One region of the Stenotrophomonas geniculata genome, then DNA from elsewhere that is predicted to be linked to it. Evidence: riboswitches for the same ligand, from Rfam matches in the RefSeq annotation. Region 1 holds a riboswitch; the other holds the start of a gene.
What was found. Region 1 has a riboswitch for thiamine pyrophosphate ahead of thiC (phosphomethylpyrimidine synthase ThiC). Riboswitches for the same ligand answer to the same signal wherever they lie in the genome.
Positions count from the first base shown of each region.

Region 1 (7,918 bases):
GAAAAAACCCGCACCTGGGCGGGTGCGGGTTTTGATGAGTTCCGGTGTGTTTGTTGCTTACACGCTGGCTCGTCCCGCACCTGTTGGCTGGGTAATAAGTACGAGCACAAGAATCGAACGCAGCGAGGCGGCGCCGATGTCGGCGGCTTCGATGTGGGGTCGCGGTGGCGTGTTGTGATGCAACATGTGATCGAGAGAAACACAGCCATTTCGGCGCTGTCAACCCTCGCGACGGATTTTCTATCGGTTTCCGGCGCATCCAGCGCAATCGCTTGCGGCACAAGGATGGTTGCCGCTGAAAGTGTTTCGATGAACCCGAATTCACTCCTTTCAGAGCGGTTTCTGCGCGGAATCCGGGCTGTTTTCGCCTTGGTGGGTGCGGGCCTGGGTCCGCACCCACCGAAAGACCATCGCCCATGACCTCTGCCCGATACCGCGTGAAGGCCGCAGCGGCGAAGATCGGAGCACCACCCTTCCATCGGAACCCGACCGTGTCCCGACGCCTTGCCCGTTCCCTGCTCGCCACCGCCGTGCTCGCCGCCATGCCTGCACTGTCCTTCGCCGCCGACCGCATTACCGGCCAGACCTTCGCCACCCGTTCGGAGGTGATCGCCCCGCACGCGATGGCCGCCACGTCGCAGCCGCTGGCCACCCAGATCGCGCTGGACGTGATGAAGGGCGGCGGTTCGGCAGTGGACGCTGTGATTGCCGCCAACGCCGCGCTCGGCCTGATGGAGCCCACCGGCAACGGCATCGGCGGCGACCTGTTCGCCATCGTCTGGGACCCGAAGACGCAGAAGCTCTATGGCTACAACGGCTCGGGCCGCTCGCCGAAATCGCTCACCCTGGCCGAGTTCCAGCGCCGTGGCCTGAAGGACATTCCGGCCACCGGCCCGCTGCCGGTGTCGGTGCCCGGCGCGGTCGATGGCTGGTTCGCGCTGCACGAACGCTTCGGCCGCAAGCCGATGGCCGACAACCTCGCGCCGGCCATCCGCTATGCCCGCGAAGGGCACCCGGTGGCCGAAGTGATCGCGTACTACTGGGACCGCTCGGTGCCGAAGTTGTCGCAGTACCCGGGCTTCAAGGAGCAGTTCACGATCAACGGCCATGCCCCGCGCAAGGGCGAGATGTGGAAGAACCCGAACCTGGCCAGCACCCTGCAGAAGATCGCCGACGGCGGCCGCGACGCCTTCTACAAAGGTGACATCGCCCGCACGATCGGTGATTACTTCAAGGCCAACGGTGGCTACCTGAGTTACCAGGATATGGCCGACCACCATGGTGAATGGGTCGAGCCGGTCAGCAGCAACTACCGTGGCTACGACGTGTGGGAGCTGCCGCCGAACAGCCAGGGCATCGCTGCGCTGCAGATACTCAACGTGCTGGAAGGCTACGACTTCTCGAAGATCCCGTTCGGTTCACCGGAGCATGTGCACCTGTTCGTTGAAGCGAAGAAGCTGGCCTTCGCCGACCGTGCACGCTTCTACGCCGACATGGCATTCCAGCCGGCACCGGTGCAGAAGCTGATCTCCAAGGAGTACGCCGCGCAGCGCCGCGCGCTGATCTCGATGGACAAGGCGTTGAAGGAAGTGCAGCCGGGCACGCCGAAGCAGCTGGAGGAGGGCGACACGATCTACATGACCGTGGCCGATGCCGACGGCATGATGGTGTCGCTGATCCAGTCCAACTACCGCGGCATGGGCAGTGGCATGGCGCCGCCGGGGCTAGGCTTCATCCTGCAGGACCGTGGCGAGATGTTCGTGTTGCAGAAGAATCATCCCAACGGTTATGCGCCGGGCAAGCGCCCGTTCCAGACCATCATTCCGGCCTTCATCACCAAGGGTGGCAAGCCGTACGCCAGCTTCGGCGTGATGGGCGGCGCGATGCAGCCGCAGGGCCACGCGCAGATCGTGATGAACCTGGTGGACTTCGGGATGAACCTGCAGGAAGCCGGCGATGCGCCGCGCATCCAGCACGACGGTTCAACGGAACCGACCGGGCAGGCCACGGCGATGACCGACGGCGGCGAAGTGAATCTGGAAACCGGCTTCCCGTATGAAACGGTGCGCGCGCTGATGCGCAAGGGACATCGCATCGTGTTCGCCGACGGCCCGTATGGCGGTTACCAGGCGATCATGCGTGATCCCGAGACCGGGGTGTATTACGGCGCGTCGGAGAGCCGCAAGGATGGGCAGGCGGCGGGGTATTGAGGTTTCCCGGCCACCGGGCTGAGCCCCCTCTGCGGTGATGGCAGTGATACGGGGCTTGGCCAGGCGGGTGGATTGTCTGGGGGCCGCTGCAAGTACGTCCATGCAAGCTCGATCGCCGCTTGCTCGTGTGCACTGTCCTGCGCACACGGCAAGACCGGGGTTGGGCATCCGGCCCAATCCGCCCGAGGCATGCCTCGGGCCCATGCGGCTCACGCCCCCAGCCAACCCACCCGCCCGGCCACGGACAGTTTCCTGCGGCCGCCACCGCAGGAAGAGAAAGAAGAAGATCAAGAGCAAAGGCAACAGCAACAGCCGCGCGCTGTGGGTTGGGGTCGGATCCGTTTTCCGATACACCTGATCCACGCGTGGCGTGGATCTACTGACGTCACCGGGAAATTGTCGGAGGCGGGGAGGGGGCCGATGGCGGGACCGTCCACGGCATGGATGCCGTGGCCGAGCCTACAAGGACGTACTTGCGGCGTGTCCCGCCATCGGCCCCCTCCCCGCCAAACCAGCAGAAATCCAGAGCCGCTTTTGAAGTTGCTGTTGCCGTTGCTTGAGAAAAGCGGTGCAGCCGCAGGCTGCAAAACCCCCTCAATCCTGATCGTGCGCGCGCGCTGCCTCCGCCTGGGTCTCCTCCTGCGCCGCCATCTCGCGTGCGATCCACGCATCGATCATGTGCCTCTGGCGCTGCGCCTGCCGCCGCTCCCGCGTGTACTCCTGGTCCAGCACCCGGTACAGCGACACCATCACAAGAAGCATCAGCAGCGCGAACGGCAGCGCTGCGATGGTGATCATGCCCTGCAGCGCCTCCAGTCCGCCTGCCAACAGCAAGGAACCCGCCACCAGCGCAATGCCGACACCCCACGACACTTTGTGCTTGCGCAATGGCTCGCCAGCGTCGTCCGTGGACATGCTGGCCAGTACCAGTACCGCAGAATCAGCCGAGGTCACGAAGAAGATCATCAGCAGCACCAACGCGATGCTCGACAGAAGAAGAGGCAACGGAAGGCTGTCGAACATGGTGAACAGCACTGTCTCGTAGCCGTTGCCCAGCGCCTGCAGCAGGTCGGCCTGGCCGAAGATCTGCATCCAGATGGCGGTGCCGCCGAACACCGAGAACCAGAAGAAGCCCAGCAGCGTCGGCGCCAACACCACGCCGATCACGAACTCCCGAACACTGCGGCCTCGCGAGATGCGCGCGATGAACGAGCCCACGAACGGTGCCCAGGAAATCCACCAGGCCCAGTAGAAGATCGTCCAGTCGGCCACCCAGGTGCTGGACGAGAACGGCGACATGCGCAGGCTCATCGTCACCAGCTGATTGAGATAGGAGCCCAGCGTGGTGGTGAAGGTATTGAAGATCGCGCCAGTCGGGCCGAGCACCAGCACCAGTGCCAACAGCAGCGCCGCCAGTGCAAGGTTGAAGTTGGACAGCCATTTCATGCCGCGGCCGACGCCACTGAGCGTGGACGCCATGTACAGAACGAAGGCCATCGCAATGATCGTCAACTGCAGCGGAACGCCCGCCTGCACGCCGAATACGCGTTCCACGCCGGCTGCGATCTGCACCGTGCCGAAGCCCAGTGCTGTAGCCACGCCAATCGCAGTGGCAACGACCGCGGAGATGTTGACCACACGCCCGATCCAGCCACGATGGTGACGGCCGATGATCGGTTGCAGCATGTCACTGACCTGGCCACGGCCGTTGCGGTTGAACTGGAACCAAGCCATTGCCAGGCCGATCAACGCATAGATGGCCCACGGGTGCAGGCCCCAATGGAAGAATACGTAGCGCATGGCAGCACGCGCAGCGTCCATGCTTTCAGGTGCCAGCCCTTCCGGTGGTTTGCTGAAATGCGAAATGGGCTCGGCGGCGCCCCAGAACACCAGGCCGATGCCCATGCCGGCGGCGAACAGCATCGACATCCAGCTGGCCCGCGAAAATTCCGGTTCGGCGTCTTCGCCACCGATGCGCAGGTTGCCGAAGCGGCCGAAGGCCAGGTACATCAGGAATACCAGGGCGAGGAACACGACCAGCAGGTAGAGCCAGCCGATGCCGCGGATGAGTTCGCCGAGGATGCTCTGCACCACGGTATTGAAGGGACCGGGTGCAACACCGGCGAGCAGCACCAGCAGCAGAACCAGTGCAATGGAAACGCGAAACACCATGAAGGGGCTTCTCCGATCAAGGGATTGAGGGGAGCGAGCAGAGCTTGCTGCGAGGGGCCGGCGACATGAAGCACAGACCGGGCAGGGGCCGCGAAGGCGGCGAGGAAACACCGGCCGCAGCGGCACGATGCGCGTGCACGTTACTGAATGCGATGTCACGGTTCTGTTAATACAGAAACAGCGGATCCACGCCGTGCGTGGATGGAACAGCCAGGAGCTGCGGTGCGTTCTATGGTCTAATGCGGACCAAGAAGCGGGGGTACCGCGGCCATGTGGCCACGGTTGAGACAGTCCCTTGGAACCTGATCCGGCTCATACCGGCGTAGGGAAGCTTTGCAGTGCAGCCATGCCCGGACTCCGCCCAAGGACCGTCCGGGAGCGGCAGCAGTGCGCCGCCGCTTCGTCCCTGACCTTCCTGGACGATGCCCGATGAACGCACAGCTCTCCGCCCTGCAGCAACAGGCCCAGCAACTCTCCGAATCCGTGACCCGGCCCATTCCCGGCTCGCGCAAGATCCACGTGCCCGGCTCACGTCCGGATCTGCAGGTACCGATGCGCGAGATCGCGTTGACCCGCACGCCGACGTTGTTCGGCGGCGAAGAGAACGCACCGGTCACGGTCTACGACACGTCCGGTCCGTACACCGATCCGGAGGTGCGCATCGATCTGTCGGCCGGTTTGCCGGAACTGCGCCGCGGCTGGGTGGAAGAGCGCGGTGATACCGAGCAGCTCGAAGGACTGAGTTCTTCGTTCGGCCGCGATCGCGAGCAGGACCCGAAGCTCGATGCGGTGCGATTTCCCGCGCGCAGCCTGCCACGCCGTGCGCGTGCAGGTGCCAACGTCACCCAGATGCACTACGCGCGCCGTGGCATCATCACGCCGGAGATGGAGTTCGTCGCCATCCGCGAGAACCAGCGCCTGGACGCGATCCGCGATGCCGGCCTGCTGCAGCAGCACCCGGGCGAGGCATTTGGCGCCTCGATCCAGAAGATCATCACACCGGAGTTCGTGCGCGATGAGATCGCACGCGGCCGCGCGGTGCTGCCCAACAACATCAACCACCCTGAAAGCGAGCCGATGATCATCGGCCGCAACTTCCTGACCAAGATCAACGCCAACATCGGCAACAGCGCGGTGTCCTCGGGCATTGCCGAGGAAGTGGAGAAACTGGTGTGGGCGATCCGCTGGGGCGGTGACACGGTGATGGACCTGTCCACCGGCAAGCACATCCATGAGACCCGCGAGTGGATCATCCGCAACTCGCCGGTGGCGATCGGTACCGTGCCGATCTACCAGGCGCTGGAGAAGGTCGACGGCCGTGCCGAAGCACTTACCTGGGAGATCTTCCGTGACACGCTGATCGAGCAGGCCGAGCAGGGCGTGGACTACTTCACCATCCACGCTGGCGTGCTGCTGCGCTACGTGCCACTCACCGCCAAGCGCGTGACCGGCATTGTCAGCCGTGGTGGCTCGATCATGGCCAAGTGGTGCCTGGCGCACCACAAGGAGAATTTCCTCTACACGCATTTCGAAGACATCTGCGAGATCATGAAGGCCTATGACGTGACCTTCTCGCTGGGTGACGGCCTGCGCCCGGGCTGCATCGCCGATGCCAACGACGCCGCGCAGTTCGGTGAGCTGGAAACGCTGGGTGAGCTGACGAAGATCGCCTGGAAGCATGATGTGCAGACCATGATCGAAGGCCCCGGCCATGTGCCGATGCAGCTGATCAAGGAGAACATGGACAAGCAGCTGCGCGAGTGCGGCGAGGCGCCGTTCTATACGCTGGGCCCGCTGACCACCGACATCGCGCCGGGCTACGACCACATCACCAGCGCGATCGGTGCGGCGATGATCGGCTGGTTTGGTACCGCCATGCTCTGCTACGTGACGCCGAAGGAACACCTCGGCCTGCCCAATCGCCAGGACGTGCGTGACGGCATCATGGCCTATCGCATCGCCGCGCATGCGGCCGACCTGGCCAAGGGCCATCCGGGCGCGCAGGTGCGCGACAACGCGCTGAGCAAGGCGCGCTTCGAGTTCCGCTGGGAAGACCAGTTCCATCTTGGCCTGGATCCGGAGAAGGCCAAGGAATTCCATGACGAGACGCTGCCGAAGGATGCGCACAAGCTGGCGCACTTCTGCTCGATGTGCGGTCCGCACTTCTGTTCGATGAAGATCACCCAGGACGTGCGCGACTACGCCGAGGCCGGCATGAAGGAGAAGTCGGCGGAGTTCCGCGCGGCCGGTGCCGAGGTCTACCGCCAGGGGTGATGCGGAAGCGGGGGTGCCGGCCAGCGGCCGGCGCTACCGCTCATCACACCGCTCCCGGCTATCCTCGGCCCACCACCCTGGGGAAAGGACGCCATGCCCGTTGCCATCACCACCCGCTGGCTGGCCATTGCCCGCCGTCATCCTTCGGCCTGGCTGCTGGGAGCCCAGTTGATCGCCGTGCTGCTGTACCCCGCGCTGGATGACACCGCTGCGGGCCGCGCGGCGCTGGGCATGTTCGGCATGGCGGTACTGGGCCTGGCGCTGTGGGTGGTCCAGCGCAGCCCGCTGGGCACCTGGCTGGCGCTGCTGCTGGCCATTCCTTCGGTGGTGTTCTCGCTGGCCGGTGCATTGCTGGATCGCAGTGCGCTGCTGACCACCGCGCAGCTGCTGGAAAGCCTGCTGTACTTCTATACGGCCGGTGCACTCATCGCCTACATGCTCCAGGACCATAAAGTCACCCGCGATGAACTGTTCGCGGCAGGTGCGACATTCACGTTGCTGGCCTGGGCCTTCGCATTTGCTTTCGCCGTGTGCCAGCAGTGGTATCCGGGCAGTTTCCAGGGCACCGGTGGTGGTGCACAGCGCACCTGGATGGAACTGCTTTATCTGAGCTTCAGTTTGCTCTCGGGTGTCGGTTTGAGCGACGTCGTTCCACTGCATCCGCAGGCGCGTGCATTGGTCATGCTGGAGCAGTTTTCAGGCGTGATGTACGTGGCTTTGGTGGTTTCGCGACTGGTCGGATTGACCATGCTGCGGCGCATGTGAAAATGAACGCCAGATAAAAATTTCGCGCCCCGCAGGGCGCGAATGGTGCAGCAAATTATGTGAATGCGTCGGCGAGAGAGAGCCTGGATGTCGACCACGCGATAGGCGAGGTAACCCGCATAGGCTAGTATTCGCCCGCTTCATTGTTTTTGCGGTATGCGCCGATGCTTTGTGCGGAGTCTGGCTTTTTGCTGTTCCCAGGACGGGAGGGTATCGAAGGCAAACGCTGCCCCGGACCTGTCTCTACTGTGTAGCGGAAAATGAACAGCAGTGAAAACCAGCCCCCCGGATTCGATCGGATCCGGATCGGAGAGTGCACTGTCACTCTGTCCTCGCGAGAAGTCGAGGTCGTCGGTGCGCGTCGCCCGCGTCGGCTGACGCCGAAGGCGCTGGGCGTGCTGCGTGTACTGCTGCGCCAGCCCGGGCGTGTTGTCACCCGCGATGAACTGTTCGCGGAAGTCTGGCCGGACACGCTGCCGACCAACGATGTGCTTACC
Region 1 covers NZ_CP140571.1:2,706,855-2,714,772, forward strand. The annotation lists gene ggt (gamma-glutamyltransferase) at 492-2,210, shown strand; gene RI032_RS12490 (BCCT family transporter) at 2,805-4,382, opposite strand; TPP riboswitch at 4,628-4,729, shown strand; gene thiC (phosphomethylpyrimidine synthase ThiC) at 4,812-6,656, shown strand; gene RI032_RS12500 (ion channel) at 6,750-7,421, shown strand; gene RI032_RS12505 (winged helix-turn-helix domain-containing protein) at 7,682-7,918, shown strand, end outside.

Region 2 (7,918 bases), 980 kb from region 1:
CTTTTATGGGCCCTGTAGCGCGACAATGCGGCATGGGCGACTCTTCCCCCCTCGCAGGTACTGGCACGGCCTACCAGGAGCATCCGGCGCCTGCGCCGCTGCGCGGCCACTTTGGCCAGCTGTGGCAGAGCCAGCTTCCTGCCGATGCCGATGGGCACATCACCGTACTGCCCGATGGCTGCGTGGATATCCTCTGGCGCGACGGTGGGTTGTTCGTGGTCGGCCCGGACCGCGTGGCCGCGCACCCGGCGCTGGCACCCGGTGCGCAGGTGCTGGGGGCACGCTTTCGTCCCGGCCAGGCATTGGCCGCGCTGGGCCTGCCCCTGGCCGAGATCATCGGCCAGGCCGTGCCACTGGCCGATCTGAAGGGCGCGTGGGCGAGCAAGGCGGCGGCCTCCATTGGTGACACCGCGCCTGCACAGCGCCTGCAGCGGATGGCGCACTGCCTGCAACAGCATATGGGTGCGTCCGCGCTCGATACCCCGGCGCAGCGTGCACATGCCCTGTTCCAGGCGCTCGCCATTGGTGACGCCACGCTGGACACGCTGGCGGCACGCCTGAGCCTGAGTCCGCGCAGCCTGCGGCGCTTCAGCCAGTCGCAGTTCGGCTACGGCACCAAGACGCTGGAGCGGATCCTGCGCCTGCAACGTTTTCTTCGCCACAGCCGCGCGCTGCCGCAGCACTCGCTGGCGATGCTGGCCGCCGAGGCCGGCTATGCCGACCAGGCCCATCTCAGTCGCGAGGCCCGTGAGCTGAGTGGCATGACCGCACGCGAACTGCGTCTGGAGTGGGGCCAATGATGGCCGTTTCGTTCAAGACCTCGATATCGCGCTGATTGAAGCTGGGGCTCCCACCACGGAGCCACGCCATGAGCCACGTCGCACCCCACGATGCCGAACGCCGCATCGACAACATCGAATTCAACGTCGCCGACATCGCCCGCAGCAAACGTTTCTACGGCGAGGTGTTCGGTTGGCACTTCACCGACTACGGGCCGGCCTACACCGAGTTCGACGATGGCCGCCTGAAAGGCGGCTTCGTGGCCGACGCGCCGGTGCGTGCCCACGGCGGGCCGCTGGTGATCCTCTACTGCGCGGACCTGGCCGATGCACAGCAGCGTGTGACTGCCGCTGGGGGCGAGGTGGTGCAGGCGGTGTTCGCGTTCCCTGGTGGCCGCCGCTTCCAGTTCCGCGATCTGGATGGCTACGAGTTGGCGGTCTGGAGTGACGTGGATTGAGGTCTTCGTACCTCCGCTGGTGGACGGAACGAGAACCGCTCCGTCCCCGGTCAGTCGGTTCCGCTATGATCGCCCGCACATCGCCACACGCGATGCGCCCGCCTCAAGCCAGCAGGAACCGCCGTGAACTCCCAGCCCGCACCGATCACCGCCCTCAACCACACGCTCGACAACGAGCCGCAGCAGATCACTGCGCCACTGACCCATTCGGCGGCGTTCCTGGTGCTGAAGGTGAAGGACGACGAGGCGTCGATCGCGAAGGCACGCGAGGTCCTGGCCAGCACCGATGACCTGATCAAGAACACCGCCATCCGCGAGATCGAGCGCACCTTCACCTGCAACGTGGCCATTGGTCACCGCGTGTGGAAGCCGCTGGTGGGCACCACGCCGCCGCATGAGCTGCAGCCGTTCCGCGAGATCAAGGGCGCGACCCACACCGCCGTGTCCACGCCCGGCGACCTGCTGTATCACATCCGCGCACGCACCATGGACCTGATCGTGGCGTTCGAGCGCAACCTGCTGATGGCCTTCGGCGATGCGGTGGAGACGGTCGATGACGTGGCCGGCTTCCGTTATTTCGATGGCCGCGATCTGCTCGATTTCGTCGATGGCACCGCCAATCCGGAAGGGCTGTCGCTGCCGGAAGCCACCATCGTGGGCGAAGAAGATCCCGAACATGCCGGTGGCAGCTATGTGGTGGTGCAGAAGTACCTGCACAACCTTGATGCCTGGCGCGCACAGAAGACCGAGGCGCAGGAAGCGATCATCGGCCGCACCAAGCACGACAACATCGAGCTGGATGATGCGCCGGCCGATGCACAGAAGTCGCACAAGACCCTGTGCACCATTGAAGACGCCGACGGCGAGCACGAGATCCTGCGCGACAACATGCCGTTCGCCAACCCGGGCCGTGGCGAGTACGGCACCTATTTCATTGGTTACACCCGCCGCCTGTGGGTGATCGAGAAGATGCTCGAGCGCATGTTCATCGGCAATCCCGCGCCGCTGCACGACCGCATCCTCGATTTCTCCACCGCCACCACCGGCGTGACCTTCTTCGCGCCCTCGCGCAAAGTGCTGGCCGATCTGGGCGATTGATCGCGCCGGGCAGCGGCGACCGCCATCTGCCTGTCATCTACCGCCCCGACCATCTGCTGTTGGATGCGAGTGCAGGAGCAGGTGATGGCCATGACAGGGAACAGAACCGGCATGCGCCGCTGGTGGCGGCCGCTGGCCGCGTTGTTCGGTGCGCTGGCACTGGGGAGCGCCGCGGTGTCCGCGCAGGAAGCTCCTGCACACTGGATGGCCTATGCCGCCGCCGTGGGGGGCCAGCTGCAGCAGCGCCTGCAGCAGGAGCAGGACCCGCAGGCGCAGCGCGTGCTGGAATGGCTGCAGGCACATCCGGACGCACCGACGCCGCTGCCGGTGAGCGTGTGGATCGCGGCGGATGGCCGCATCTCGAAGCTGGAATTCGACAGCCTGGGCGATGCCCAGGTTGACGCAGACCTGCGCGCGACCCTGCAGGCAGCGCCGTTGCAGGCGGCGCCACCGGCCGACATGCGCCAGCCGCTGCGGCTGGGCCTGGTGCTTACCCAGTAGATCCACACCATGCGTGGATATGCCTGGTAGATGCCGACCTTGGTCGGCAGGCACGCCAACCAAGGTTGGCAACTACCGGTGGCCCCCAGCCACGCATGGCGTGGCTCTACTGCGTTGCCACCTGCGGTTCACGCGCGGCCGCGCTCCATGCGCGCAGGCCGAACACGGCCAGGCCGAGGAAGAACACGTACAGCGCGGCGGTCACGTGCAGCGACTTGAACAGGTACGCACCCACATAGACCACGTCCACCGCGATCCACACCCACCAGCAGGCCACGTGGCGGCGTGCCTGCCACCACTGGCCGACCAGGCTCAGCGCGGTCAGCATCGCGTCCAGCCAGGGCAGTGCGGCATCGGTGAAGGTATGCATGGCCGCACCCAGCGCCACGCCACCACACAGGCCGATGGCCAGGTCGCGCAGCAGCTTGCCGCGCGCCAGCGGCACGATGCGGATGCTGCCCTCATCGGCGGCATGCTGCCGCCAGTTGAGCCAGCCGTAGACCAGGAAGCCACCGAAGGCGACCTGCAGCAGGGTGTCCGAGTACAGCTTGGCCTCGGCGAATACCAGCCCGTACAGCGTCACCGACAGCAGGCCCACCGGCCACGCCACCAGCCGGCGCCGGGCCATCAGCCAGACGCCAAGGATGCTGCACAGTGCGGCGGTCCACTCGAGCATCACGCCGCTCACAGCGCGAACGTCACCGACAGGCGGGCCTGTCGCGGTGCGCCGGGGAACAGGTAGTAGTCACCGCCGCTGCTGCCGGTATCGCGCCAGTAGAAGCGGTTGAACACGTTGTCCACCGACAGGTTCCAGGTCACCGCACGCTCGTGCAGGCGATGCTGGAAGCGCAGACCAGCGTCGAACACCGAGTAGTCCGGTGCGCGCACGCCGCCGTCGGCACGTGCGACGTTGGCACCGGCATAACGCCAGCCGCCAGTGACATCCAGGCCCTGCACGAACGGCAGCGCATAGGCCACATGCACGCTGGCCCGCACCTTCGGCACATTCACAAGCTGATGGCCTTCATAAGCCGGCGTGCCTGTGTCGCGCGCACGCGCCTGCAGCACGCTGGCACTGGCCACGATCTGCAATGCGTCGGTCAGCTGGCCGTTGGCGGTCAGCTCCAGGCCGGTGTGGGCCTGGGTGCCTTCCTCGACGAAGGTGTAGCCCACGTCGCTGTTGTCCGGCCTGGCGTACTGGTACGGCTGCGAAATGCGGAACACGGCCGCACCCAGGGTCAACGCCTCGACCGGTACGTACTTCACGCCCACTTCCAGCTGGCGCGACTGCACCGACGGCAGGAAGGTGTCGGCATTGCTGGTCCAGAACGGCGCTTCCTGGCCCAGCGAAATGCCGCGCACGTAACTGGCATAGGCGTTGAGCTGGTCGGTGGCCTTCCACACCAGCGCGGTCTGCGGCAGGAAGCGCGACAGGCGACTGTGGCGCTGCGGGGTGCCGCGCTTGTCGTAGGCCCGCTCGTCGAGGCGCACGAAGCGGCCACCGGCCAGCCACTGCCAGTCGTCACCGAAGCTGATCCGGTCCAGCGCGAAGAAGGCGGTCTGGCGGCTGTCCAGGCGACGTGCGGACGGGCCGGGCATCTTCGGCGACGGCTCGAACACCGGCACCGGTGCCTCGTGGATGTTGGTGGTGCCGACGTACTCGTTGACGCTGGGGCGCTTGTCCACGGTGCGGCGGAAGTAGTCGGCACCGAGGGTCAGCTCATGGCCGACGCTGCCGGTCTCGAAACGGCCGCGCAGCTCGGCACGGGCCTGCTGGTTGCGGCGGGTGTCGCCCGGGCTGCGGTAGTCGTAGACGTCGTAGTCGCCATTGGGCGCGAAGTAGTTGCCCGGCACGGTGCCATCGGCGCACTGCGTGGCGTAGTAGCAGCCGTAGGCGAAGGCGACGTTGTCGTCGATCACCGACCGGCTGTGGCCGACCGACACGCGCGACTGCCAGGCGTCATTGAAGTCGTAGGTGTGCAGTGCGGTGATGTTGGTGCTGGCGATATCCACCGGGCGCTGCCACGGCTGGTAGCCGAGCAGGTGCTCGCGGTCGACGCCGCGCGGCAGGTCACGCGCGCCCAGCAGCTGGTAGCCGGACACCGAACGCTGCGAGCTGGTCTGGTAGTTGGCATCCACTTCCAGCTTGCCGCGTTCGCCGATCAGCCAGTCGGCCGCCAGCGAGTAGAAATTGCGGCGGCCATCGGCGTGCTCGACATAGGAATTGCTGGAATCCCACGCGGCATTCAGGCGCAGGCCGAAGCGCGGGGTGATCCAGTGGCCGACATCGACGGCGAAGTAGCGCGAGCCTTCCGAATCGGTACCGAGCGTGGCGGTGCGCACTTCGGCCGGGCGCTTGCCGATGTAGTTGATGATGCCACCCGGTGCCATCACGCCTGCGGCCAGGCCGGCTTCACCCTTGAGGATCTCCACCGACTGCACGTTCTCCAGCGCCAGGCGCTGTTCGCCGGCGATGGACAGGCCGTTGAAGCGGTAGCCGGTGGCGGCGTCCAGCGCGAAGCCACGGATGGCGATGTTCTGGTAGTAGCCCACCGGCGCATACGCATCACCCAGCGAGGCATCGTTGCTGGCCAGCTCGGACAGCGAACGCACCTGGCGGCGATCGAGGTAGTCGCGCTCGAGCACGTTCACCGAGGCCGGCGTGTCCTTCCAGCTGCCGCCACCGAAGGCGTTCACGCGCGAGGTATCGGCCTTCGGTTTGCCGGCCTGCACGCGCACCGCTGCCAGTTCGGTCGGCGAGCGTTCGGCGCCATTGGCAGCCGCATCAGGGGACGCCTCGGCCTCGCTGGCGTGCAGCGGCAGCGCGGCGCAGAGGGCGAGGGAGAGCAGGGTGGGGCGAAGGCAGCGGTTCATTCGATTCGTCTTCGGACAACAAGGGAGACGAAGCGACGGCGCGCAGGTGCACCGGCCCATAACGGGGGTGTGGCTGCGGCTCAAAGCTCCCTACGCCGGTGCAAACCGGATCAGGTTCCAAGGGACTCTCTCAGCCTGGCAGATCCAGGCACCCCCGCTTCAGGTGACCATTTCACTACAAATGGTACGGATTTGCGAGCCGGCGCCCTTCAGGCTGCCGCGTGCAGGGCCTGCAGCAGTGCCTGTCCCGGCGCGCTGTGGAACCACGCCGGGTGCCCCAGCATGAAGGGCTGCCACGCCACGTCGGCATTCGCGGTCGAGCCGGTGACACCTTCGAAGTACTCCACTTCGGACAGTGCGAAGTCGAAATGGACCATCGGCAGCAGGTCGGCCAGCAGGTGCACGCGTGCCGCCGACAGCGGCAGTACCTGGCGGTAGCCGTCGAGCAGGGCCAGCGCGATATCGATGCGCACCGCCTCCATGCCGCGCTCCAGCTCCAGCCACGCCACCGCGTTGCGCTCGATCGCGGTGGCGAGGTCGAACAGTGCGCTGGTGGGCGAGGCCAGGCCGAAATCCAGCACGGTGCTGATCTGCCCATCGCGCCACAGCAGGTTGGAAACATGCCAGTCGTTGTGGGCCCACAGCCGCGGCTCGTCGCGCAGGCGCCTGGCCAGGCCGGCATGCCACGGCAACACGTCACGCTGCAGCTGCGCTTCCCACGGAGTGCGCGCGAGATAGCGGGCCAGCCCGGGGCGCTCGTGCAGCCCTGCCTTGATGGCCGCGACCGGATCGTCGGCGCGGATCAGATCGTCGCGCGCGACCAGCACATGGGTGCTGCGCTGCGCCGAGTGATAGCTGGCCGCAGCGCGGTGCAGCTGTGCGAGTGCGCGTCCGGCTTCACGGGCCTGCGCGATATCGGTCAGCAGCGACCACGACACCGCGTCGCGATACAGGTCCTCACCGACGCCAACCGCATGCAGCTCGAAGGTCCATTCGCCATGCTCGACGGCAGTGTGGCCATCGGTGGCCGGCAGCACCTGTACTACCGGCACGCCGGCGGCGGCGAGATGGGCGATGAAGTGGTGTTCTTCTTCCAGGCAGGCCGCACTGCGCACGCTGTGGTGGTGGCGCTTGATGAACAGCGCGCCGTCCACGCCGTCGACGATGGCGGCGGCCGACAGCGGTCGGGGGCTGTGCCAGCGCGGTTGGCTGTGCTCGCCCAGCTGCGGATAACGCCGGCGCAGCCACGCGATGTCCGCCGCGCTGATCGGTGGCCAGTCGGCAGCGACCTCGTCGTTGTTGAGGCCCTGCACGCGGTGGGAAGAAGAATTCATGCCGCAGCCCCGGTGGGGAAAGTCACATCCAAGGCTGCGCATTCAACGCCATGCACGCGGCCAACGCAAACGGGCGGGTCATCGACCCGCCCGTCCGTGCATCAGCTGCGGTGATGCTGCCGCGCTTCTTACCAGCCGCGATGGCGGCCGCGGTCGTGGTAGTAGCGGTTGTCGTAGTAGCGCTCGCGCTGCCAGCGACGATCGTTGCCACGGTCGTAGTAGCCGCTGCGGTAGTAGCCACGGTCGTAACGGCGATCGTAGCGGTCGTCGTAACGGCGATTGTCGTAGTAACGACGGTCGCGGCGGTCGGAGGTCGTCAGGTTGCCGATCGCCCCGCCGGCCACGGCGCCGCCCACGGTGGCGGCAGGATCGCCGTTGGAGAGCAGGTTGCCGGCCACGCCACCGACCACGGCGCCGACCAGGGTGCGCTTGTCCTTCCTCGACATCGCGCTGGCATCGCTGACCACGGCCACACCGGCCACCAGTGCCAGAGCCATCGCCAGACCACGGAAGCTGAGTGCGGAAGTACTGAGCATGTAAGTTCTCCTGTGAGGTGCATGCCACGCTGGGCAGGGAGGGCGCGGGGCGCCCCGGCTGCCGTGGTGTCCACGCTGGCGTTCCAACGTTGCCGGAACATTGCCTGGTCCACCGTGCGGCTTGCGCATTCATCTAGCGGCAGGTGGCATGAAGCGAGGCTGAAAGCGGCCTCGGCCGCTCAGCTGGCAGAAAGGGAAAAGGCCACGCGGACGTGGCCCCTCCCTTCTCTCCCAAGGCGCTGCGGGCTTAGATGCCCATCGCCTTCTGTGCCTGCCGGGCCTGCTCCTGCTGGGCATCCTGCTGCTGGTGCAGCACGTTGGGCGCACCCTGCACGGCA
Region 2 covers NZ_CP140571.1:1,728,372-1,736,289, reverse strand. The annotation lists gene RI032_RS08150 (helix-turn-helix transcriptional regulator) at 33-800, shown strand; gene RI032_RS08145 (VOC family protein) at 869-1,237, shown strand; gene RI032_RS08140 (Dyp-type peroxidase) at 1,361-2,335, shown strand; gene RI032_RS08135 (hypothetical protein) at 2,420-2,836, shown strand; gene pnuC (nicotinamide riboside transporter PnuC) at 2,943-3,512, opposite strand; gene RI032_RS08125 (TonB-dependent receptor) at 3,521-5,710, opposite strand; TPP riboswitch at 5,781-5,876, opposite strand; gene RI032_RS08120 (phosphotransferase enzyme family protein) at 5,920-7,044, opposite strand; gene RI032_RS08115 (glycine zipper 2TM domain-containing protein) at 7,173-7,580, opposite strand; gene RI032_RS08110 (peptidoglycan-binding protein) at 7,828-7,918, opposite strand, start outside.
Region 2: it holds a riboswitch for thiamine pyrophosphate, as region 1 does, so the genes downstream of both, RI032_RS08125 (TonB-dependent receptor) here and thiC (phosphomethylpyrimidine synthase ThiC) in region 1, are expected to answer to the same signal.